One region of the Pseudoalteromonas sp. SR44-2 genome, then DNA from elsewhere that is predicted to be linked to it. Evidence: predicted binding sites of a transcription regulator. Region 1 holds the regulator's gene; each other region holds the start of a gene.
The links. The regulator sigma-54, encoded in region 1, starts transcription at its own class of promoters, with help from an activator protein. The targets are predictions, from matches to a motif close to GTTGGCACGNNNNTNGNNT.
Positions count from the first base shown of each region.

Region 2: the regulator sigma-54 is predicted to act here: its motif matches at 2,600-2,618, upstream of H5115_RS13595 (PA2169 family four-helix-bundle protein).
Region 3: the regulator sigma-54 is predicted to act here: its motif matches at 3,876-3,894, upstream of fliE (flagellar hook-basal body complex protein FliE).

Region 1 covers NZ_JACJDW010000008.1:35,003-42,991, reverse strand. The annotation lists gene H5115_RS06815 (calcium/sodium antiporter) at 112-1,080, shown strand; gene H5115_RS06810 (KpsF/GutQ family sugar-phosphate isomerase) at 1,084-2,055, shown strand; gene kdsC (3-deoxy-manno-octulosonate-8-phosphatase KdsC) at 2,056-2,607, shown strand; gene lptC (LPS export ABC transporter periplasmic protein LptC) at 2,604-3,158, shown strand; gene lptA (lipopolysaccharide transport periplasmic protein LptA) at 3,148-3,693, shown strand; gene lptB (LPS export ABC transporter ATP-binding protein) at 3,690-4,415, shown strand; gene H5115_RS06785 (RNA polymerase factor sigma-54) at 4,485-5,984, shown strand; gene hpf (ribosome hibernation promoting factor) at 6,011-6,298, shown strand; gene ptsN (PTS IIA-like nitrogen regulatory protein PtsN) at 6,303-6,755, shown strand; gene rapZ (RNase adapter RapZ) at 6,774-7,619, shown strand; gene H5115_RS06765 (HPr family phosphocarrier protein) at 7,662-7,934, shown strand.
Region 2 covers NZ_JACJDW010000021.1:56,160-64,148, reverse strand. The annotation lists gene aceK (bifunctional isocitrate dehydrogenase kinase/phosphatase) at 1-1,526, shown strand, start outside; gene H5115_RS13600 (LysR family transcriptional regulator) at 1,546-2,484, shown strand; gene H5115_RS13595 (PA2169 family four-helix-bundle protein) at 2,662-3,105, shown strand; gene H5115_RS13590 (biopolymer transporter ExbD) at 3,420-3,812, shown strand; gene H5115_RS13585 (TonB-dependent siderophore receptor) at 3,886-6,921, opposite strand; gene H5115_RS13580 (FecR family protein) at 6,931-7,989, opposite strand, start outside.
Region 3 covers NZ_JACJDW010000012.1:29,080-37,068, forward strand. The annotation lists gene H5115_RS09260 (sigma-54-dependent Fis family transcriptional regulator) at 1-138, shown strand, start outside; gene H5115_RS09265 (DNA-3-methyladenine glycosylase I) at 476-1,069, opposite strand; gene H5115_RS09270 (PAS domain-containing sensor histidine kinase) at 1,202-2,314, shown strand; gene H5115_RS09275 (sigma-54 dependent transcriptional regulator) at 2,311-3,777, shown strand; gene fliE (flagellar hook-basal body complex protein FliE) at 3,934-4,266, shown strand; gene fliF (flagellar basal-body MS-ring/collar protein FliF) at 4,287-6,002, shown strand; gene fliG (flagellar motor switch protein FliG) at 5,995-7,035, shown strand; gene fliH (flagellar assembly protein FliH) at 7,039-7,845, shown strand; gene fliI (flagellar protein export ATPase FliI) at 7,864-7,989, shown strand, end outside.

The sequences.
Region 1 (7,989 bases):
TGTTTAAAAGCAGCATTGTTACCTAGTTGACCTTACTCTTTTATTTATACTTTCATCTTGGCTTTTGTTACTATTCGCGCCATCCGTATTTTGTATAACTGGCTTAACACAATGGTTACCTCGTTTGTTATTTTAATTCTTGGTTTTGCAGCTCTTGTTTGGAGTGCCGATAGGTTTGTTTATGGGGCTGCGGCTCTTGCTAAAAACTTTGGTGTACCTACACTTATTGTTGGTTTGACCGTTGTAGCCATGGGCTCTTCAGCCCCTGAAATGATGGTTTCAGCCTCTGCCGCTTTAGCTAACAAAACCGACACAGCCGTTGGCAATGCTGTTGGCTCTAATATTACAAACATTTTACTTGTGTTAGGTATCACTGCTCTATTTCGCCCTCTTTCAGTTTCATCTAGTACGTTAAAACGTGAAATGCCATTAGTGATGCTCGTATCTTTAGCTACTTGGTATGTGTTCTCAGATAACTACTTTTCATTTAGTGAAGGTGTTGCGCTTTTAGTTGGCTTCATCGTATTCATCGGTGGGTTAATCATTGTATCTATGCGTGCAAAAAACCAAGATGACCCATTTGTCTCAGAAGCCTGCGACGATGTACCAAACGATGTACCTACTAAAAAAGCGGTATTTTGGTTAATTGTCGGCATGATACTCTTGCCGGTTAGTTCTCATTTTTTAATCGGCTCAGCTGTTGATATTGCTAAATACTTCGGCTTAAGCGACTTAGTCATTGGTTTAACAATTATTGCCATTGGTACTAGCTTGCCTGAACTTGCCGCCTCGGTTGCAGGTGTACTTAAAAATGAAGATGATTTAGCACTAGGTAATATCGTTGGCTCAAACATATTTAATATTTTAGCTGTATTACCTCTAGCAGGTATTATTAATCCTTCAGCAATTGATCCATCGTTAGTAAGCCGAGATATATTAATTATGATTGGTGCAACACTTGCTCTTATTATTATGTCATTGAACTTTAGAGGCACCCAGCGTATCAATAGGGTAGAAGGCGGCTTATTGCTAATAGCGTTTTTGGGTTACCAAGGGTATATTTTTAGTCAAGTAGGGTAAATGATGGCAACGCTAAACTTTATTGAACAAGGCCTTCGCGTTTTAGATGTTGAGCGCCAAGCACTTAGTGATATTGCACAATATGTAGATGAAAATTTTCATAACGCGTGCCAATTAATGTACGACTGTGAAGGCCGTATTATTGTTATTGGCATGGGAAAATCAGGCCATATTGGCAATAAAATAGCGGCAACCCTTGCAAGTACTGGCAGCCCTGCGTTTTTTGTTCATCCTGGTGAAGCAAGTCATGGTGATTTAGGTATGATCACTAAAAATGACGTGGTTATGCTTATTTCTAATTCAGGGGAAACCAGCGAAGTTTTAAATATCATTCCGGTTTTAAAACGACTTGGTGCCAAAATGATAGCGATGACTGGCAATACGCAATCAACCATGGCAACCCTTGCTAATGTACATGTGTGCATTAAAGTAGAAAAAGAAGCTTGTTCATTGGGCCTAGCCCCTACATCAAGTACCACTGCAACGCTTGCGATGGGCGATGCCATGGCAGTTGCATTATTAGAAGCTCGCGGCTTTACAGCTGATGACTTCGCGCTATCTCACCCAGGTGGTAGTTTAGGCAAGCGCTTATTACTTACTTTAAAAGATGTTATGCACAGCGGCGCAAATACACCTATTATTGATGTTTCACAAACAGTTAAAGATGCCCTAATAGAAATGTCAGCTAAAGGGTTAGGTATGACAGCCATTGTTGATGAAAATCAGCAACTCGTAGGGTTATTTACCGATGGTGACTTACGTCGCATTTTAGAACAAAGAATTGATATTCATACAACACAAATAGATGTTGTTATGACTAAGTCATGCACTACAGCTACGCAAGATATTTTAGCCGCTGAAGCGCTCAATATTATGGAACGTAAACGTATAAATGGCCTAATCGTCGTCAATGAGAAAAACCAACCTATTGGCGCATTAAATATGCAAGACCTATTAAAAGCAGGAGTGTTATAAATGCAATTTGAAGAACTCTATCAACCGCTGAGCGATGATGCAAAAGCACGCGCTAAAAAAGTAAAACTACTTATATGCGATATTGATGGTGTATTTTCTGATGGCCGTATTTACCTTGGCAATCAAGGTGAAGAGCTAAAAGCATTTAATACAAAAGATGGTTTTGGCATTAAAGCACTTATAAACAGTGGCTTTGAAGTAGCTGTTATTACTGGTCGTCATTCACAGATAGTACAACAACGTATGAGCAGCTTAACCGTACAGCATATTTATCAAGGCCAAGAAAATAAGCTCATTGCCTATCAAGAATTAAAAGATAAACTCAACCTTAGCGATGAACAAATTGCTTATATTGGTGATGACGGTCCTGACATGCCTGTTATGGAGTTAGTAGGCTTTGCCGTTGCAGTAAATGATGCCCACCCGCTTATTAAGCGTTTGTCACATTATGTAACGCAAATGCCTGGCGGTTTTGGTGCTGTGAGAGAACTCACCGATTTGCTCATGCTTGAAAATGGTAAAGCATTGACTACACAAGGCACTAGTTCATGAATGCAGCGCGCATAATATTAAGCGTTTTATTCATTAGCTGTATGGTTTGGCTTTGGTACCCTTATTTTACACAAACAAATATTGTGCCTCAGGCTGAGCCTGAAGTTGTTGCTAAGCCTGATTACATAGCTATTGAGCTCAAACAGACAGCCTATGATGAGCAAGGTAAAATTAGCCACAAAGTCACTGCGGCTAAAATGGAGCTATACCAGCAATTAGGTTTCACGTTTTTCGAAAAACCCATTTTCACTTTATATAACGAACAACAAACGTGGCAAATAAATGCAGACGAAGCAACATTATACGAAGATAAACAATTAATTTTAGAAGGTAATGTGGTTGCCAAAAATTTAACCGATAACGCCATGATAGACAAAATCAATGCTGATAATATTCAGGTTGATATAAAGTTATTAACAATGCGTTCGGAGCAACCCGTCATTATCACTGGACCCAATTTAAAAATCACCGGTAAAGGCCTAGAAGCCGACTTAAAAACCGAAGTGATAAAACTAATTAACCATACGCGAACCATATATTATGACCAATAAAATATTAAAATCACTTATAATTCCTACACTTATACTAGCGTTTAATAGTAGTGCTGCAGAGCAAAACACGCAACCTGCTGCCAATCAAATTTCAATAAGTGCCGACAAGCAAGAAGGTCAATTAAAAGCTAATGTGGGTATTTTTGAGAAAAACGTTGAGATTATTCACGGTAATCGCCGCATTACAGCCGATCGCCTAGAAGTACACAAACGTGATGAACTTGGTGATAATAAACAATTATTAATTGCCACAGGTAGCCCTGCGCACTTTGAAGAAAAGCAATCAGACGGCACGACTATGAGCGCCAGTGCTGATGAAGTACGTTATGATGTATCTAAGCGTTTTTTAACGCTTGTTGGTAATGCACAAGTATCGCAAGCCGGACAAAAAATAAATGCTAAAAGCATTACCTACGACATAGAGCAGCAGCTCATCAGTGCCGAAAAAGATGAAAACTCAACTGACCGCGTTCACACAATTTTAGTACCGATCGAAACTAAAAAAAGTAAAAAAGGCGATAAAGGTCAACCATGAGCACATTAAAAGCAGAACTATTGGCAAAAAGCTATAAAGGTCGTGAAGTTGTAAAAAACGTCGGCCTTGAAGTACAAGCTGGCAGTATAGTTGGCTTACTTGGCCCTAACGGTGCTGGTAAAACAACGACTTTTTATATGATTGTAGGGCTTGTTCCTAGCGACAAAGGTAAAATATCTATTGATGATAACGATATTACTCTTTTACCTATGCATAGTCGTGCTAGATTAGGCATAGGCTACTTACCGCAAGAGTCATCAATTTTTAGAAAGCTGACTGTTTATCAAAACTTAATGGCCATTTTAGAAACGCGCAAAGAACTAAATAAACAAGCCAGAGAAGACACGCTCAATAACTTATTAGATGAATTTAGCATACAACACATTCGTGATAGCCAAGGTATGGCATTATCGGGTGGAGAACGTCGTCGTGTAGAAATAGCACGAGCGCTGGCAGCAGATCCTAAATTTATATTACTGGATGAACCGTTTGCCGGTGTTGACCCTATTTCGGTATTAGATATAAAGAAAATAATAGAACATCTTAAAAATCGTGGGATTGGAGTATTAATTACCGACCATAACGTAAGAGAGACCCTTGATGTTTGCGAAAAAGCCTACATTGTTTCTCATGGGGAGCTGATTGCATCAGGTACTCCAGAACACGTATTAAATGATAAAACAGTACGCGATGTTTATTTAGGCGAGCAATTTAGGCTGTAACATTTACGCCATGTCTTTAAGCATCTGCTAGTATTAATTATAACAACATAAAAGGATTGTTAGAGATACATGAGGCAATCACTACAGCTGCGCATGGGCCAGCAACTTACAATGACTCCACAGCTGCAACAAGCTATTCGTTTGTTGCAACTCAGTACATTGGATCTCCAGCAAGAAATACAAGAAGCTCTCGACAGTAATCCACTATTAGAGGTTGAAGAGGCAGACTATTCTGAAGACGCTGCTGGTAAAAACGAGCAAAAAGCTGATACCGATGACATAACTGTTAGCGCATCTGCTGATGATGCTCCGAGCGAATATGAACAAGATACTGGTGAAGCACTTGCAAAAGACACGCTAAGTGACGACATGGCTATGGATGTCAGTTGGGATGAGTACATGAGTGCCGCTCCTGCAGCCTCATCAGGTCCAATGCCTGAAGACGAATCAATATACCAAGGCGCCTCTACTGAAACGCTGCATGAGTATTTAATGTGGCAATTACAACTAACGCCATTTAGCCCTACCGATGAAGCCATCGCTATTGCGATTGTAGAGGCCGTCGATGATTCAGGTATTTTAACATTAAGCTGCGAAGAGATTTTAGAAAGCTTTAATCAAGAAAACGAAGATGATAACGAAGTCGAACTTGATGAAATTGAAGCGGTATTAAAACGCATCCAACTGTTTGATCCTGTTGGTATTGCTGCACGTAGTTTACAAGAGTGTTTGTGTATTCAGCTTAATCAATTTGATAAAGAAACACCTTACATTAATGAAACGAAAATGATTTTAACCGAGCATATTGATCTATTAGCAGCTCGCGACTATCGTACATTAATGAAAAAAACTAAGCTTAAAGAAGAAGAGCTTAAAGAAGTGATGACACTAATACATACTCTCAACCCAAAACCTGCAGATACTATTGTAAGGGAAGAATCTGAGTATGTTGTTCCTGATGTGTCAGTTAAAAAAATTAAAGGCCGCTGGGTTGTCGAATTAAACCCAGATAGCATGCCTAAAATTCGTGTTAATAGCCAATACGCGGCAATGTCTCGCACTGTAAAATCAAGTGGCGACAGCCAGTTTATTCGCTCACATTTACAAGAAGCTAAATGGTTTATTAAAAGCTTAGAAAGTAGAAACGACACGCTATTAAAAGTTACTAATTGTATTGTTAAGCAACAACAAGGCTTTTTTGAACATGGCCCTGAAGCCATGAAACCAATGGTTTTAAATGATGTCGCTGAAATGGTAGAAATGCACGAATCGACAATTTCGCGTGTGACTACTCAAAAGTACATGCATACACCCCGTGGTATATTTGAGCTTAAATATTTTTTCTCAAGCCATGTAAGTACTGAAAACGGTGGTGAATGTTCATCTACAGCAATACGTGCGCTTATCCGAAAATTAATCGCAGCAGAAAACTCAGCAAAACCATTGAGTGATAGCAAAATAGCGGATATATTGGCTGAGCAAGGAATTAAAGTAGCGAGACGTACAATCGCAAAATACCGCGAATCTCTTGCTATTCCACCGTCAAATCAGCGTAAAAGTCTGATTTAAGACGCTAAACTAAAAGGGTAATGCTTATGCAACTAAACTTAACTGGTCGTCACGTAGAATTAACCGATTCACTAAGAGACTATATTAATACTAAATTTGCGAAGCTTGAAAGACACTCTGATCATATTAATAATGTTCATGTCATTCTCGATGTAGAAAAGTTAAATCAAAAAGCAGAAGCCACAATACACGTAAGCGGTGCTGAGCTATTTGCCTCTACAGAACATCAAGATATGTATGCCGCTATTGACTCGTTGATCGACAAGCTCGATCGCCAAGTAATCAAACACAAAGAGAAGCTTGCTCGACACTAATATGATGAAATTAAGTTCACTTATATGCCAGGACTGCAGCAAAGCTGCGGTCCTTTTTAATAGCAAAAAAAGAATTTTAGAGTTCATTAGCGAACTTGCTCACGACAAACTTCCGTATTTACCGCAACAAGATATTCTTAATGCTTTAATGAGCAGAGAGAAATTAGGTAGTACAGGTATAGGGCGTGGCATTGCTATTCCTCATGGAAGAATGAGCGGTGCAGAAGAGCCTTTGGCTTTAGTGCTCGTTAGCGAAACTCCAATAAACTTTGATGCAATCGATAATCGCCCTGTTGATATTTTTGTCGCACTCATCGTACCAGATGGCGATAACCAGCAGCACTTAAAGACTCTAGCAACCATTGCTGATAAACTAAACAACAAAGATTTTTGTAAACAGTTACGCAGTGCAAAATCTGATACTGAGCTTTACCAAGTTATTGTCGATCAATCATAGTTTTATAAAGGGTGTTAAATGGAGTTAATTATCATAAGCGGCCGTTCTGGTTCTGGAAAGTCGGTTGCTTTGCGCGTTGTAGAAGATTTAGGTTATTATTGCGTAGATAATATTCCAGTAAACCTACTACCTTCATTAGTTCGCAGTGTATCTGATAGCTACGATAAAATTGCTGTTAGCATAGATGTGCGCAACATCCCTAAAGAACAAGATGAATTTAACGATATTCTTGAATACTTGCCTGGCTTTGCAAACCCTACGTTGTTTTATTTAGATAGCGACGATCAGACATTGATCAAACGCTTTTCTGAAACACGCAGATTACACCCACTATCAATAGACTCGTTGCCCCTTGATTTAGCCATCAAAAAAGAAAAAGAATTACTTGATGTATTAACCACTCGCGCCGACTTTATGATAGATACGACTGATTTAAGTGTTCATCAACTCGCTGAATCTATTCGTGAAAAGATTTTAGGTAAAAAAGATAAGCAACTGATTGTCACATTTGAATCATTTGGTTTTAAACACGGTATACCAAAAGAAGCAGACTACGTATTTGATGCACGCTTTTTACCAAATCCACACTGGGAACCTGAGTTGAAGCCTTTAAATGGGTTAGATCAACTGGTTAAAGACTATTTAGCTAATCACAGCATAGTGCAAAAATTCACATGGCAAATTCAAACATTTGTGCAAACGTGGTTACCGCATTTAGAACGAAATAACCGCAGTTATTTAACCATTGCTATTGGGTGTACAGGCGGGCAACATCGCTCTGTGTATTTAGCGCAAACTATCGGTGAAAGTTTTGCAATGACACATCCCAATGTAAAAATTCGCCATCGCGAGCAAGAAAAATAATATAGCTGAATAATCACCTGTTCAGCTTAGGTAGAGTAAGTTATGCATTGTGAAGATACCTTTTTAATAAAAAACAAATTAGGCTTGCACGCCAGAGCAGCTACTGTGCTTGCGCAATTAGCAGTACAATTTGATGCGACAATCACATTATTCCAAGATGACAAAGAAGCAGCAGGCGATAGCGTACTTGCACTAATGTTACTTGAAAGTAGCCAAGGAAAAGAAGTTAAAGTTGTTTGTAAAGGCCCTGATTCTGAGCAAGCTTTACACGCTGTTGGAGAATTAATAGCACAACGCTTTAATGAACAAGAATAACCTGTTTTATAAAAACAATATTCGCATTACTAATGCTTCAATTAAAACAGATATA
Region 2 (7,989 bases), on a different contig from region 1:
AAACCCCAACCGAACAACTCGATGAAAGCCTATGGCTTGAAGTTAAAAAGGTATATCAGCATTTTTTATGTTTTCACCCCCAAGCAGAGCTCGCAGAAACTTTTTATAACTCTGTATTTTGCCGGCTGTACCATAGGCGCTATTTTCATAATGACTTTATATTTGTTGAAGCAACCTTAAAAGATGCTCCTTCAGTACCTGTAGAAGCAGAATATAGAACATACTTTCCTGTAGTTGATGGCCTAAAACCAACAATAAAACGCATTATTAGTCATTTTGATTTTAAAGCCCCATTTGTAAATTTAGAGCGTGATATTCGCCTCCTTGTTAAAGCTTTTTATAAACAAGCCCCCGATACACATCACCAACCTTGGCAAATGCGCTTTGATATTCTACACACGCCTTTTTATCGTAATAAAGCAGCCTATATTGTTGGTCGTGTTGTTTCAAAAAGTGGGGTTCAGCCCTTTATAATCGCTGTATTACACGATGAAGATAACGGATTATATTTAGATGCACTTTTAACTAAGTCATCTCAAATGCGTGTTATTTTTGGCTTTGCCCGCGCTTATTTTATGGTAGAGACTCACGCACCTTCAGCACTTGTTCGGTTTTTAAATCAACTTATGCCAAACAAAACACTTGCTGAACTTTATAACGCAGTGGGTTTTCATAAGCAGGGGAAAACTGAATTTTACCGAGAATTTTTAAACCACTTATCTCACTCTAGCGATGAGTTTACAATTGCACCAGGGACTCCCGGTATGGTGATGATGGTATTCACCCTTCCCTCATTTGGCTATGTTTTTAAAGTAATAAAAGACAAATTTGGTGAGAGTAAACCCTTTGGCCGTGATACCGTATTAAAGCGCTATCAACTAGTAAAAAACCATGATCGCGTTGGCAGAATGGCCGATACCATAGAGTATTCTAACGTCGTATTTCCTTTAGCGCGTTTTGATAGTAATTTACTTGCGCAATTACATAAAACAATTGGCTCATCAATGGTAATTGAGGGCGATTGGTTGATCATCAAGCACTTGTATATTGAACGGCGAATGACACCTCTTAACTTGTTTTTAGAAAATGCTGATGAAGAAAGTGTCGCCGACGCGATTGAAGAATATGGGCAAGCCCTAAAAGAAATGATTGCTGTTAATATATTCCCTGGTGATATGCTCTTAAAAAACTTTGGTGTAAGCAAGCACAAACGTATTATTTTTTACGATTACGATGAAGTTCAATATCTAACCGATATGAACTTTAGAGCATTACCAAAAGCAAAGAGCTATGACGACTATTTAATGGATGAACAAAGTTACTCTGTTGCACCACAGGATGTATTTCCTGAGCAACTTTGTACATTTGTAATGCCAAACCCTATGTATAAAAAGTTTTTACTCAGTACTCATCCAGAGCTTATAGATGTTAGCTTTTGGAAGCAGGCACAACAAAATATAAAAAATGGTCAGGTAAGTCATATTTACCCATACCCGACAGCACAGCGCTTTATTCACCACTGGTAAGCGCTAAAGGACACACACAATGAATATAAGTAAAATAGATTTAAATTTACTCGTTTACCTCGATACATTGCTTCGAGAATGCAACGTAACACGCGCTGCTAATCAATTGAGTATAACGCAACCTGCAATGAGTAATGGCCTTAAACGTCTTCGTAACTTATTTAACGACCCTATTTTAGTTCGTACCAGCGATGGTATGGTGCCTACCGAGCGTGCTTTGGAGTTACAACCCGTTATTCGTGGCATATTAATGACGCTTGAAGAAACTCTAGCACCTAATCGAGAATTTGAGGCAAGCCAAAGTAAGCGTGTGTTTAGAATAATGGCCAGTGATTACGCTGCAAGTACATTAGCACCAAAGCTTTTAAGTAAATTGCACGAAGAAGCCCCCGATACTACTTTAGATATACTCACACCAAGTGATGTCACCTTTCATGATGTAGAAAACGGTAAAGTAGATATGGCAATCAACCGTTTTGAAAACTTACCTCAGTCTTTTCATCATAAACGTATTTGGAAAGATAGTTTTTGCTGCTTAGTAAAAGCCGATAATCCTATAATTGAAAACTTTAGTCTCGACAGCTATTTAAAAGCGCGCCATATATGGGTAAGCAAAACAGGTTTTGGTGTAGGTGTAGGCATGGACCCTAAAGATGTGCAAAAACTTGGCTGGGTTGACGAAGCACTTGCTCACTTTGGTAAGCATCGTAATATTGCCACTTTTACGCGTAACTACCATGTAGCTATTCATTTAGCTAAAGAGAAAAATTTGATTGCGACCCTTCCTTCAAAAGCCGCAAATATATATTTAGATGATCCGGGGCTTAAAATTTTAGAGCCACCATTTCCAATTCCTCCTTTTGAGCTTGATATGATTTGGAGTCCACTGTTACATCGCGATGCGAGTCACATTTGGTTACGTCAAAAAGTAGCTGAAGTAGCTGAAGAGCTAAAATAACTTTATTACACAATATAATGTAAAAATTGCTAGGTTAATTTTTTGCCTGTTAACTTAGCATCCTACTGAAACAAAATTAAACCAACAAAATCAAATAACTACATAACTATTAAAACGTGGAACATACATTGCTTTTATTAAATTGAACTATACATTCATTTAATTAAAGAGGTCATTATGAACACCCATCAAGGATCAGAAGTAAATCATATTACTGACATCATTCAAGTTATGAACAGCGGCATCGATTTTTATCAAAAAGCGCAGGAAAAAGTTGAAGACCCTGCTATTGGTGCACTTTTTCAGCGTATGATAGATGCCCGAAAAGTGAGTGTTGAGCGCTTGCAGCCATATGCAATTAATGAAAAAGGCGAACGCGAAGATGGCTCATCTTTCGCAGTTGAAGCACGACGTGCGTACACAGCCCTATTGACTACTTTCACCTCACACAACGACAGCACGTATGTAAAAGAGCTTGAAGAGGTAGAAGATAAAACCCTTGAAGAAATTAAAGCAGCAATGGATAAACCGCAACCAGCTGACTGCGAAGCTGCACTGGCTAAAACATTATTAACAATGCAAAGCTGCCATGCAGAAATGAGCCGTATGCAAAAGCATTAAGCTGACATAGCGCATAACTAGAACCCAGCCTCGAGCTGGGTTTTTTATTGCCTCTAATACCAACCTACATAGTTTTTAAAGCAATTTAACGAATTGAATTACACTATAACGATGCTAAATAGATCCCATATTTAAGCAGATAAGTATAAACACCGCCTTATTTCACCACATTTTAAATACATAATTAGTACAAATATTTAATATTATTAGAATATTTATTTAACCACGCTTTATTTTTGCTGTGCTAATTTTGTTAATAGGTACCTAAAACCTTGCTGTGGCGCCGCAGCATTTAATTAAAAATAAGGTCCAATATGAAAAAACTAACTAAACTGCAAAATAATGCTGATGTAGATATGACCCCGATGTTAGACATAGTGTTCATATTACTAATTTTCTTTATTGTAACTACATCTTTTGTAAAACCTGTGGCTATTGAATTAAACCGACCACTCGACAGCCCTCAAATAGATAAGCCTGTAAAAAATGCTTTATTTAAAATTGATGAAAGTAACGGAGTATATTTTTCTGGGAGGTTAATTGATTTAGAGCAAGTTGCGACTAATTTAGCTATGTTCGCGGCTAAATATGAAATAAGTTCGGTGCTTATAACTGCAGACGAAAACAGTACACATAATACTTTAATGAATGTAATGAATAGTATTAAGCAATACGATGATTATCCAATAAGTTTGATTTCTAAATAAAATCAACCCAAGCTAAAACCAAAAAAAGGGCCTTACGGCCCTTTGAGTTAAATAACAAAAGGGAGGTTAGTAATTAAAAACGGTATTCTGCACCTACGTAATAGTAAGCACCGTTAAATCCAAACGGAGCCGAACGACGTGAGTAGTCAAACACACCTGAGCTGCTAATTACGGTATTACCATTAGCATCTACAATAGTACCTGAGCGAGAGTTACCTATTTCATTTTTATCTGGGTAAACATCGAACAAGTTATTTGCACCAATATTTACTGATAAGTCTTCAGTAACGAAGTAGTTAACTTTAACGTCAGTTAAAATTTCTGCGCCATACGTTTGACGACCACCATCTTCTACTGTGTATTCACCAAAACGATTAAGTGAGAGGTTAACAGTCCAATCATCACGTTGATAAAGCGCACTTAAGTTAATACGGTCCTCTGGTTGCCACTCTTCTATAATAGAGATGTCTTCAGCTGAGAATATATCTTCTACTTTTACTGTCTCAAGGCTTGAGCCAGCAGGAGAGAACAACGATACAACATCTGTTTTGGTAAAGTTAGCTGCAAGTGTAAAATCAAGTGTGCCGCCTAAACCTTCAGTGTTCCACGTTGCTACAAAATCAACACCACGTGTTTCTGTATCAGCACCATTTAAGAAAAACTGCCCTACGCCAGCACCTGCACTATTTAGTGCTGCATCAAGGCTTGTAGATAACCCTTTACCTAAGCGATCACTAATTACAATACGGTCGTCAATATCAATCGAGTAGTAATCAACGGTTACATTAATATTATCGGTAACGTTATACACAATACCTAAACTACGGTTTTGTGATTTTTCTTCTTTAAGTTTTGGAATACCTAAACTTTGCGCAAGTGTTGAATCATTTCTAAATGTACCAACTTCTTCTGCAACTAAATTCCCATTAGTATCAACAACAAATTGTGTGCTTACGTTATTAAAGTAAAGCTGCTGCATTGAAGGCGCTCTAAATCCTGAGCTTAATGCACCACGTAATGAAATATCGTCGGTAATAGACCAGTTACCAGCAAGTTTAAAGTTTACTGTATCGCCAAAACCTTTGTAGTTATCGTAGCGAAGTGCACCAGATAAAATCACATCTTCAATTACATAAGATTCTGCATCTACGTAAAATGAAATTACATCACGTGACTCATCCACTGAAGACGCAGGTGATGAACCACCAAAACCTTGTGAACCACCCGATGCATCTTCAGAGCCAACACCGCCACTTAAACCGCTGTAAATACTTACACCATTTAATGTGTCGTAATCGCGGTACGCATATTCATTACCTTCTAAAATACGGTATTCATCAGTACGTATTTCAGCACCCATTGCTAACGAATAATCATCAAAGTTTTGCGTAAAATCAATATTGATTGTTTGCAGTGATAATTCCATGCCGTAAGCGTACGCTTCACGTGGAATAGTTGTACGAATATCAGCTGCACTTAAGCCTTGGTCATAACGTAAAAAGTTAGCGTATGAGGCATTGATAGTGTCACTTGTAGTGTAATCAATGCTGTTCTCACCATAGGTGTAAGATAAATCAAGGCTTGCATCGTTATCAAATTCAGTTTTATAACCAAAGTTGTACGAGATATCGTCGATAGTTGTGTTGATTTTTGGTAAGAAACCTAGCGGAATCGTTGCATCGTTATCTTGTAGTACTGGGTTACCGCCTGCATTTGCATTATGACGGAAAAATGCAGCCGACTCATTTTCGCGTGTTGAGTAAGTAATAAAGCCGTAAAGCTCGCCATCACCTAACTCGTAACCGGTATTAATTGTTAAACCAAACTGCTGAGAATCAGCATCACCAATTCTAAAGGTATCACGATCGGCTGTCAGCTCACGCGGATCGCCAGCAAGTAAAGTGCCGTCACTTAGTTCTGTACAACCATAAAACTGACAAGAGCCATGTAAACCGGCACGGTTAGTCGGTGCACGGTCACGGTAATTGATAGTTGTATTTAAATAACCGTCATCACCTAGCGCAAAGCCTTTATTAAAATCAAGGTTAATGGTTTCGCCATCGCCTTCAGAATATTGACCGTAGTTAATAGCCGCTTTGCCACCTTCGCTACCATCTTTAAGCACAATATTAATAACACCAGCAATGGCATCAGAACCATACTGAGCAGCAGCGCCATCACGTAATACTTCAATGCGTTTAATTGCAGAGGCTGGAATTGCATTCATGTCAGTACCTGCGGTACCTCGCCCAACAGAGCCATTAATATGAATAATACTTGCTTGATGACGACGTTTGCCGTTAATTAACACCAATGTTTGATCAGGGCCCAAACCGCGAAGTGTCGCAGGTCTTAAAGCATCAGTACCATCACTAATTGCAGAGCTTGAAAAGTTAAATGAAGGGGCGATAGACTGTAGCATACGACCAACTTCTGTTTGGCCTGTATTTTCAAGCGCTTCTGCACTTAGGATATCTACTGGAACGGGTAAATCTTCAACTGAACGTCCTGCTACACGGCTACCGACAATAGCAATTTTTTCAATTTTTTCTTGAGCGACTTCTTCTGCTGCGTTTACACCTTGCGAATTTACTGCAAGTAAAGCTGGTAATACTGCTGCACTGACCGCTGAAAGCTTCATCATGTTGTTATCATTCCTGTTGATTTGTTTGAGTTTTATACTCAGTAAACCATTTTGATCAACAACCGCATCGAGCTCAGTCCCACCTAATAATGCCTCTAGAGCATCTAGCTGAGTATAAAATCCATAAACTGAATTTGCGTCATACTGCTTTGCCAACTCATAAGAAAACACCACGGTTTGCTCTGTTTGTTTAGCATATTCAATTAAGGCTTTGTCTGCTCGCTGCGCTTTTATATCAAATTGCACCATTTGCCCAGTGGTTTGTGTTGCTGCTTGTACACTTAAACTAAAAATAGCCGGTGCAAGCACACTAAATCCACTCAATAAATGCGTTTGGTTACTGCGCAACTTATATAAACAGCTGACAAACAAAAATCCTCTATGGTTTCGTTTCTTTTTTTTAATGTTTTTTTTACGTTCAATCTTTATTGATGCAACTTTATCTAACATTAGTTTGATTTGCATAACGTCTACTTATGATTCTGTATGGTGTTTTAGCGTTACTACATGCTCACCTAAACGCTCATGATCAATCGAAAAGTTAGTTTGTAAACTTTCTAGTAAACCTTCAACGTCACCGGCTTTGAATACTCCAGCCACTTTAATACTGGCAAGCTCAGCTGATGAAAGCTCAAAACGTGTGGCTGTATAGCGGCTTACTTCATTTAAAGCATCGCTTAGCTCTTCTCCATTAAAAATAAGCATCCCGTTTTGCCATGCCAAATCGCGTTGTACGTCGTTCATTGAAAGCTGCGTAATTGGCTTTGTAACACTTTGCTCAATAACTGCTTTTTCGCCTGAGGTAACAATATTGGCATTAATTTGACGAATTTTTTTCGTGCTATTATCTGCAAGTTGATAATCTTTAAAGTCATTAGCATCAACCGCTACACTTGGATCGGTGATCATCACTTTGCCTTCAGTAACCACCAGTTCTAAATCTGATGAAGTATTGCGTTGTACATTAAATACCGTGCCTAACGCGGTAAAACTTTTATCACCGGCCATAACACTAAATGGACGCGTGGCATCTTTTGCTACATTAAAGCGCCCTTCTCCACGACTAAGTAATAACTGCCTGCGACCTTTGCTATAAGCAACTTCTAGTAAGCTATTAGTATTAAGCTGCACTATGGTGCCATCTGGCAACACATACGTTGCTTGCTCGCCTACTTTTGTTTTGTAAATTTTAGTGTAATTAACTTTTGCAAGCTCTTGGTTGTAGCCATTTTCTAAGTTAATTAATAAGTAGCTGCATACCATTAACGCTGCAAACAAACTCGCTGCAATTGAGTAAGAAAACATCCACTTGTTTTTTGATGTTTTAGTATTGTTGCGCTGAGGAAATAAATGACTTAATTCGTTTAATACTGAAAGCTCATCCCAAAGCTGAGCAAGCTCGTATATAGACTCTTGATGTGCGGTGCTTTGCATCATCCATAATTTAAATTGCTCTTTTTCATCATCAGTTAAACCACGATCAATCGCGCTTATCCAATCACATGACTTTTCTAAGATTAAATCTTTTGAATT
Region 3 (7,989 bases), on a different contig from region 1:
GCCGAACTCGAAATAAGCTTAATAACCCAAGCGTTAGAGCGCTATGATTACGTTGTAGCTCGCGCTGCAGAGATATTAGGGGTCCGCAGAACAACACTCGTTGAGAAAATGAAAAAGTATAATCTTTCAAGAGATTAAGGTTTAAAAGCAGCTGTCAGTGTTTAGTTATAAATTGGCCAAACACAGTAGATAAATAACCCCTCGTTTTGTAGGTGCGGTTTTATACCGCACTTTACTTAAAAATATTAGCAAGAGCGCGAAGTAAATTCGCACCTACACGGTTTTTACTTTTGTTGTAGACGCTAGACTTGCTCGCGTGAAAAACAAGACTTTTAATCATTTAAATAAAACGTTATTTCACAAAGAGAAAAACGAAGATAAATGAGAAACCATAGTCAACTTACGCTTTACTTCTCTAAAGCGCAGCGTCTCTTAACCTCTTTGTGAACTAATCACTTTTATAGTTATAAATCACTTACTCACTAAAAGCCTTAATGATTTCTTCTTTTCTAAAACAATCATTACTGTGATCGTTAACCATACCGCAGGCCTGCATATGAGCGTAAACCGTTGTAGGACCTAAAAACTTAAAACCCCGTTTTTTTAAATCTTTCGCAAATGCGGTTGATGCCTCTGTAATTGCAGGATAGTCCTCAATATTATTCAAATTACTTATAATCGGTTTATTATCGACAAACTGCCATTGGTAGTTACTAAAACTTCCAAATTCTTTTTGTATTTCTATAAAGCGCTTTGCGTTGTTAACAGTTGCCACAATTTTTAAGCGATTGCGCACAATTCCCTCATCAAGCATTAGTCTCTCAACGTCATCTTGTGTGAATTGTGCCACTTTATCTACATCAAAATTAGCAAATGCTTTTTTGTAACCGCTACGCTTTTTTAAAATTGTGTACCAGCTTAAGCCGGCTTGCGCTGATTCAAGAGTGATAAATTCAAACAGCTTTGTATCATCATAAAGAGGGACGCCCCATTCTTCATCATGGTAAATAACGTAGTCGGGTTTAGTGGTGTCGAGCCACGGGCAACGGCACTTTATTTGCTCACTCATTATTATTCCTTTTTGTGTGCGTCATTTTTATGTCGCTCAAATTATTGATGTAACTTAATGATAAGTATGTAAATAAATATTGGTATAAATCGTGCATTTGGACATATATCTACATCAATTCGAGATTTGATTATGGCCCTTGCTAGCGTGCTAAAACCACAGTTTTTTTCTGCAAATCAGTATAACCCATGTTTACTTCAAGAGGAGTACATTGGTGAATTAAGCGATCTGCGCAAGCAAGCAAGTTGGCTTTCGCACTTGGTTGATACCATGCCAGCAGGTGTGGTTGTACTTGATGGCAAAGGGTTGATTGCAAAAGCGAATCAAATAGCGATTGATATGCTTGGCGAGCCACTTGAAGGCGAACGCTGGTTTAATGTTATTCAGCGCTCTTTTAGGCCACATCAAGATGATGGTCATGAAGTGTCTTTAAAGGACGGGCGCCTAATAAAGCTTGATATTACCGCTCTAGCACCAGAGCCTGGGCAACTTATTTTAATGACGGATTTAACCGAAACCCGCCGCTTACAAAAACGTGTTGCACATATGCAGCGATTAAGCGCGCTGGGTAAAATGGTTGCATCATTAGCGCATCAAGTCCGTACGCCGCTCTCAGCCGCTATGCTGTACGCTGCTAATTTAGGGTCTAAGCGCTTACCCGAAGCATCTCGTGATAATTTTCAAACAAAGTTAATGTCGCGTTTAAAAGATTTAGAAACTCAAGTAAACGACATGCTGTTATTTGCTAAAAGTGGCGATCAGCAAGTTGTTGAGCAAGTTTCAATGCAGCAGCTTTTAACCGAAGTTAAAGCAGGTGCCGATGCGATGGTCGCACTTAATGAAAGTGAGCTGGATGTAAGCTTACCAGAACCCGATATACAAATAGTTGGTAATAAAACGGCATTGGCCAGTGCTATTCAAAATCTAGTGCACAATAGTATTCAAGTTATTGGCGGTGGCGCAAAAGTAAAAATTAGCGCACAAAGAGATTTAAAAGATTTAGATATGGTTCGTATTAGTGTGAGCGACAATGGCCCAGGTGTTGATTTAAGCCAAAGCGATAAAATTTTTGAACCATTTTTTACTACAAAAAGTCAGGGCACAGGTTTAGGGCTTGCTGTAGTGAGTTCGGTGGCTAGTGCGCACCAAGGCCGTGTTGATGTGACTAATAATACGCAGGGTGGTGCCTGCTTTAGCTTGTTACTGCCTATTAAGGCAACATCTAAATTAGAGGGGTCATTATGAGTAACACTATTTTAGTTGTCGAAGATGACGCAGGGCTTCGTGAAGCCTTAATAGATACCCTTGAAATGTCGGGTATTGAATGTGTTGCAGCGAGCAGTGCTGAGCAAGCAATGTTACTGCTTAAAAAAGATCAATTTTCGCTTGTTGTAAGCGATGTGCAAATGGGCGCAATGAGTGGACTTGATTTACTACGCAGTATTAAATTAAACCACCCTGATTTACCTGTATTGATGATGACGGCCTATGCCACAATTGACGATGCGGTAGAGGCCATGCGCCTAGGTGCAATTGACTACATGGCAAAACCATTTGCACCTGAAGTGCTGTTAAATATGGTGAGCCGTTATTTGCCTGAAAAAGCAAAAGAAACCGACGGCCCCGTTGTTGCTGACCCAACTAGTATTCAATTATTGGAGCTTGCAAGTAAAGTAGCACGCTCTGATGCAAGTGTTATGGTACTTGGTCCAAGTGGTTCAGGTAAGGAAGTACTTGCGCGTTATATTCATGATAAGTCGAGCCGATGTAATGAGCCATTTGTAGCGATTAACTGCGCGGCTATTCCTGAAAATATGCTCGAAGCCACGTTATTTGGTTACGAAAAAGGGGCTTTTACGGGCGCGATTCAAGCATGTCCGGGTAAGTTTGAGCAAGCACAAGGAGGCACTATTTTACTTGATGAAATTACTGAAATGGACTTAGGGCTACAAGCTAAACTTTTACGCGTACTGCAAGAGCGTGAAGTAGAGCGTTTAGGGGGGCGTAAAACAATCCAGCTCGATGTACGTATTTTGGCAACCAGTAATCGTGATTTAAAAGAAGCTGTGGTAGATAATCAGTTTAGAGAAGATTTATATTACAGGCTTAATGTTTTTCCACTAATGTGGCGTCCATTGTGCCAACGCCCTGACGATATTATTGTATTGGCTAAGCATTTAATTGAGCGCCATATAAGTAAAAGCAAAGAGCCTATGGCGTATTTAGATAAAGCTGCTGAGCAAAAGTTACTGGCTCACGCGTGGCCTGGTAATGTGCGCGAGCTTGATAATGTTATACAGCGTGCGCTTATACTGCGCACGGGTAACACAATAAACGAGCATGCTATTTTTATCGAAAACTTAGTATCTAATAACTTTGTTATGGAGCCATCATTGGCACCAGCGCAAACAGTATCGCCAACAGAATTAGCTCACGCAGATAAAGGCGTTGACAAAAGCACGTTAAGCTCTGCATATTATGATGAAAAATCGCATGCCGAGGATGAGCCTAAGCAAGGTTTACTAGCGGCAGATACCGGTAGCTATAAAGATGAGCTTAAAGACAAAGAGCATCGTATTATTTTAGAAACCCTTGCACGTTGCCAAGGTAAGCGTAAAGACGTTGCCGAAACGTTGGGCATAAGCCCACGCACTTTACGTTATAAACTAGCGCAAATGCGCGATTTAGGTATTTCACTTCCTGCATAACCTCCTATAAACCCTAAGTTTGCGCTGCGAGCTTAGGGTTGTCAAAACTCTGACTCACACAAATTAAAGTTAACCCATTGTATTTTAATGATTAATTATTTGGCATGCTTTGTGCTTTATTACTTATAAGAGTTCACTGCGTGTCAGAGATAAATTATGAAAATTCAAAACAGTGCTGTATTTCAAGAAATGCAATCAATGGCTTTAGAAGCCGGCCGTAATAATCAAACTAATAAACTGCCAACTCAGGTGCAGTCTACTTCTACAGCACAATTTGGCGACATGCTAAGTGATGCAATAAATTCAGTGCACGGATTACAACAAGATGCCGCGCAAAAAGTAACAGCAGTTGAGATGGGGGATCGAAGTGTATCCCTTGCTGAGGCGATGATTGCTTCTCAAAAATCGTCAGTTGCTTTTGAGGCTACAGTACAGGTTCGTAATAAACTTGTTGAAGCTTATAAAGAAATCATGAACATGCCTGTTTAATTAGGTAGTGGAGAATTATTGTGGCGCAATCTAACCAATCTACAGACCTAGCACTTGCTGGTGGCGGTATTGACCAAAGTGGTGGTGATGATCAACAAGAACAAAAGTCAGGCTACTTAAGTGCTTTGAATGGTGTTGATGTATTGCGCCAAGTAACATTGGTTATAGCATTGGCTATTTGTTTAGCTATCGCGATTTTTATTATTATTTGGGCTCGTCAGCCAGATATGCGCCCGTTAGGCAAAATGCAAACAGAAGAACTTATTCAAACATTAGACTTTTTAGATGCGCAAAAAATTGAATACCAACTTGATGGCAATGTTGTATCGGTTGATGAAAGCGAATACCAAAACATTAAATTGCTAATGACCCGCGAAGGGTTAGAGCAAGGCCCTGCATCTGGCTCTGACATAATTATGCAAGATATGGGCTTTGGTGTAAGCCAACGCTTGGAGCGTGAACGTTTAAAACATGGTCGCGAGCAACAACTTGCCCGCACCATTGAAGAGCTAAATAACATTACTCGCGCCAAAGTATTGTTAGCCATCCCTAAAGAAAACGTATTTGCCCGCAGAGAGAAAAAACCATCCGCTACTGTTGTATTAACACTTAAGCGTGGCCGCTCACTTGACCGTGAAGAGGTAGACTCTGTTGTTGATATGATTGCTTCAGCAGTACAAGGCTTAGAGCCTGCACGTGTTACGGTTACTGACCAAAATGGTCGATTATTAAATTCAGGTTCGCAAAGCTCATTAGCAGCACGCTCTCGTAAAGAATACGATTTAGAACGCAAGCGCGAACAAGAGTATCTTGAAAAAATAGACAGTATTTTAATACCGGTTGTTGGGCTTGCAAACTATACAGCTCAAGTTGATTTGAGCATGGACTTTAGCTCAGTTGAGGAAACTCAAAAGCGTTATAACCCAGACCTACCAGCGGTTAGAAGCGAAACCACATTTGAAGAAAATAACATTGGTGGTTTAGCTGTTGGTATTCCTGGTGCGCTTACAAATCAACCACCGCTAAACTCAAACATCCCTGAAGTTGCAGGACAAGGCGGCGCAGGTACTGCTACGTCACCAACACGTAGCCACAAAGAAGCAACACGTAATTATGAACTCGATACAACAATTTCTCACAAGCGCCAGCAAAGTGGTGTAATACGCAGAATAAGTGTGTCAGTTGCTGTTGACTACGTCCCTAAAGTGGGAGAAAACGGCGAAACAACTATGGCCCCGCGCTCGGTAGAGGCATTGTCAAATATTCGTCGCTTACTACAAGGTGGTGTAGGTTTTGATATGCAACGTGGTGATGCACTTGAAGTAGTAACAGTACCGTTTGTACGTGAAGCAACAAATTTAGCAATAGAAGTGCCACTGTGGGAACAAGACTGGTTTATGAAAATAGCCCGCCTTGTACTAGGAGCCTTAGTTATCATTGTATTGATAATGGCAGTAGTAAAACCAATGCTTAAGCGCTTAATTTACCCAGACGATACACTAGAAGAATACGACGAAGATGCATTAAGTTCAGGCGTAGATATTGGCGACAATACACTTGATATGCTAAATAAAGACTTTGATTCTGCTTCGGTTGGTTTCTCAAGTGATGGTACACTGCAGTTACCGGATTTACATGGCGACGAAGATTTACTCAAAGCAATTCGTGCCCTTGTAGCTAACGAACCAGAACTATCATCACAAGTAGTGAAAGCGTGGTTAACAGAAGATGACTGATCAAGAACAAAAACAACTCCCGCCAGCCTTTGATGTTGATAAGCTAGATGGGGTAGATAAAGCTGCTATATTACTTTTGAGTTTATCAGAAGAAGATGCCGCGCAAATCCTTAAACACTTAGAACCTAAACAGGTGCAAAAAGTGGGTATGGCGATGGCTGGGCTACAGGATTTATCTCAAGCTAAAATTAGCGCTGTACACAACTTGTTTATAGAACAAATTCAAAGCTTTAGTACCATTGGTTTTCAGTCAGAAGACTTTATTAAAAAAGCGCTTACAGCAGCACTTGGTGAAGACAAAGCCGCTAGCCTTATTGACCAAATTGTTATGGGCTCAGGTGCTAAAGGCTTGGATTCATTAAAATGGATGGACTCTAAGCAGGTAGCAAACATTATTCGTAATGAGCATCCGCAAATTCAAACCATTGTATTATCGTATTTAGAGCCAGAACAGTCAGCTGAGATTATTGCTCAGTTCCCTGAAAAAGTGCGTTTAGATTTAACAATGCGTATTGCAAACCTTGAAGAAGTTCAGCCTGCAGCACTGCAAGAGCTAAACGAAATTATGGAAAAACAATTTGCCGGCCAAGCAGGTGCACAAGCCGCTAAAATGGGTGGCTTAAAAGCAGCTGCAGATATAATGAACTACCTAGATACCAATGTAGAAGGGCAGTTGATGGACTCTATTCGTGAGCATGACGAAGAGATGTCGCAGCAAATTCAAGACTTAATGTTTGTGTTTGAAAACTTAATGGATGTTGAAGACCGTGGTATTCAAGCAATCCTACGAGAAGTACAACAAGACGTATTAATGAAAGCAATTAAAGGCACCGACGATGCCCTTAAAGATAAAATACTGGGCAATATGTCTAAGCGTGCAGCCGAAATGCTTGCTGATGATTTAGAAGCTATGGCACCTGTTCGTATAAGTGAGGTAGAAGCGGCGCAAAAAGAGATTTTATCAACAGCGCGTCGTTTATCTGACTCAGGTGAAATTCAGCTGGGCGGCGGCGGTGGCGAGGAGTTCTTGTAAACCATGAGCAAACTCAAAGGGCGCACACTTCGGGCTGATGAAGCAGATGAATTATTAAAAAACTGGGCTATTCCAGATGTAGCACCAGATGAGAGCAGCTTTGGCAATCGCTCTACGGCTTACGGCACACCGCTCAGTGATCTGTATAAAAAAGAATTAGCTGAAGAAATGCCAATTGATGAGCCACAAGAACCAGAATTGCCTGCGCTTACTATGGTTGAGCTTGAACGCATTAGGCAAGACGCCTACGAAGAAGGCCTCAAGCAAGGTCATGAGCAAGGCTACATAGACGGTTTTGAAAAAGGCGTTGGCGAAGGCAAAGAGGCAGGCTACAAAGAAGGCTTAGAGCAAGGTAAAACAAAAGGCCTTGATGACGTAAAACCATTAATTGAAGAGCAGTTAACAAGTTTAAAAACTATTTTAGAGGGACTTACTGCACCGCTAGATAAAGTAGATGAACAAGCTGAAAAGCAATTAGTACAACTTGCTAGCATGTTAGCGGAAGCTGTTATTTATCAAGAAGTAAAAACATCGCCAGATGTGATTTTACATACGTTAAAGCAAAGTATAGATTCTCTTAATGCCGAGCAAGAAAAAGTACGAATTCATTTAAACCCCGAAGATTTAGAGCTCATAAAAGAGAGTTACGGCGAACAAACCATTATTGATAATAACTGGCAATTAATGGCAGAGCCCACTCTTGAGCGCGGTGGCTGTGAAGTTAGAACAGCGCAATCGTCACTCGACATGACCCTTAAAACACGTGTCAAAGAAACGTTGGATAGTTTTTTGCATAATAGTGGTATCTAACTATTTTATTGGCGTGTTATGTCAACTCAACGTGCACCTTTAAGCGAACGCTTATCTCAATATCAACAACATATTAAAACCCCAGCGCCTGCTGTGGCAGGTATTTTAACGCGTGTTGTTGGCCTTACCCTTGAGGCTAGAGGT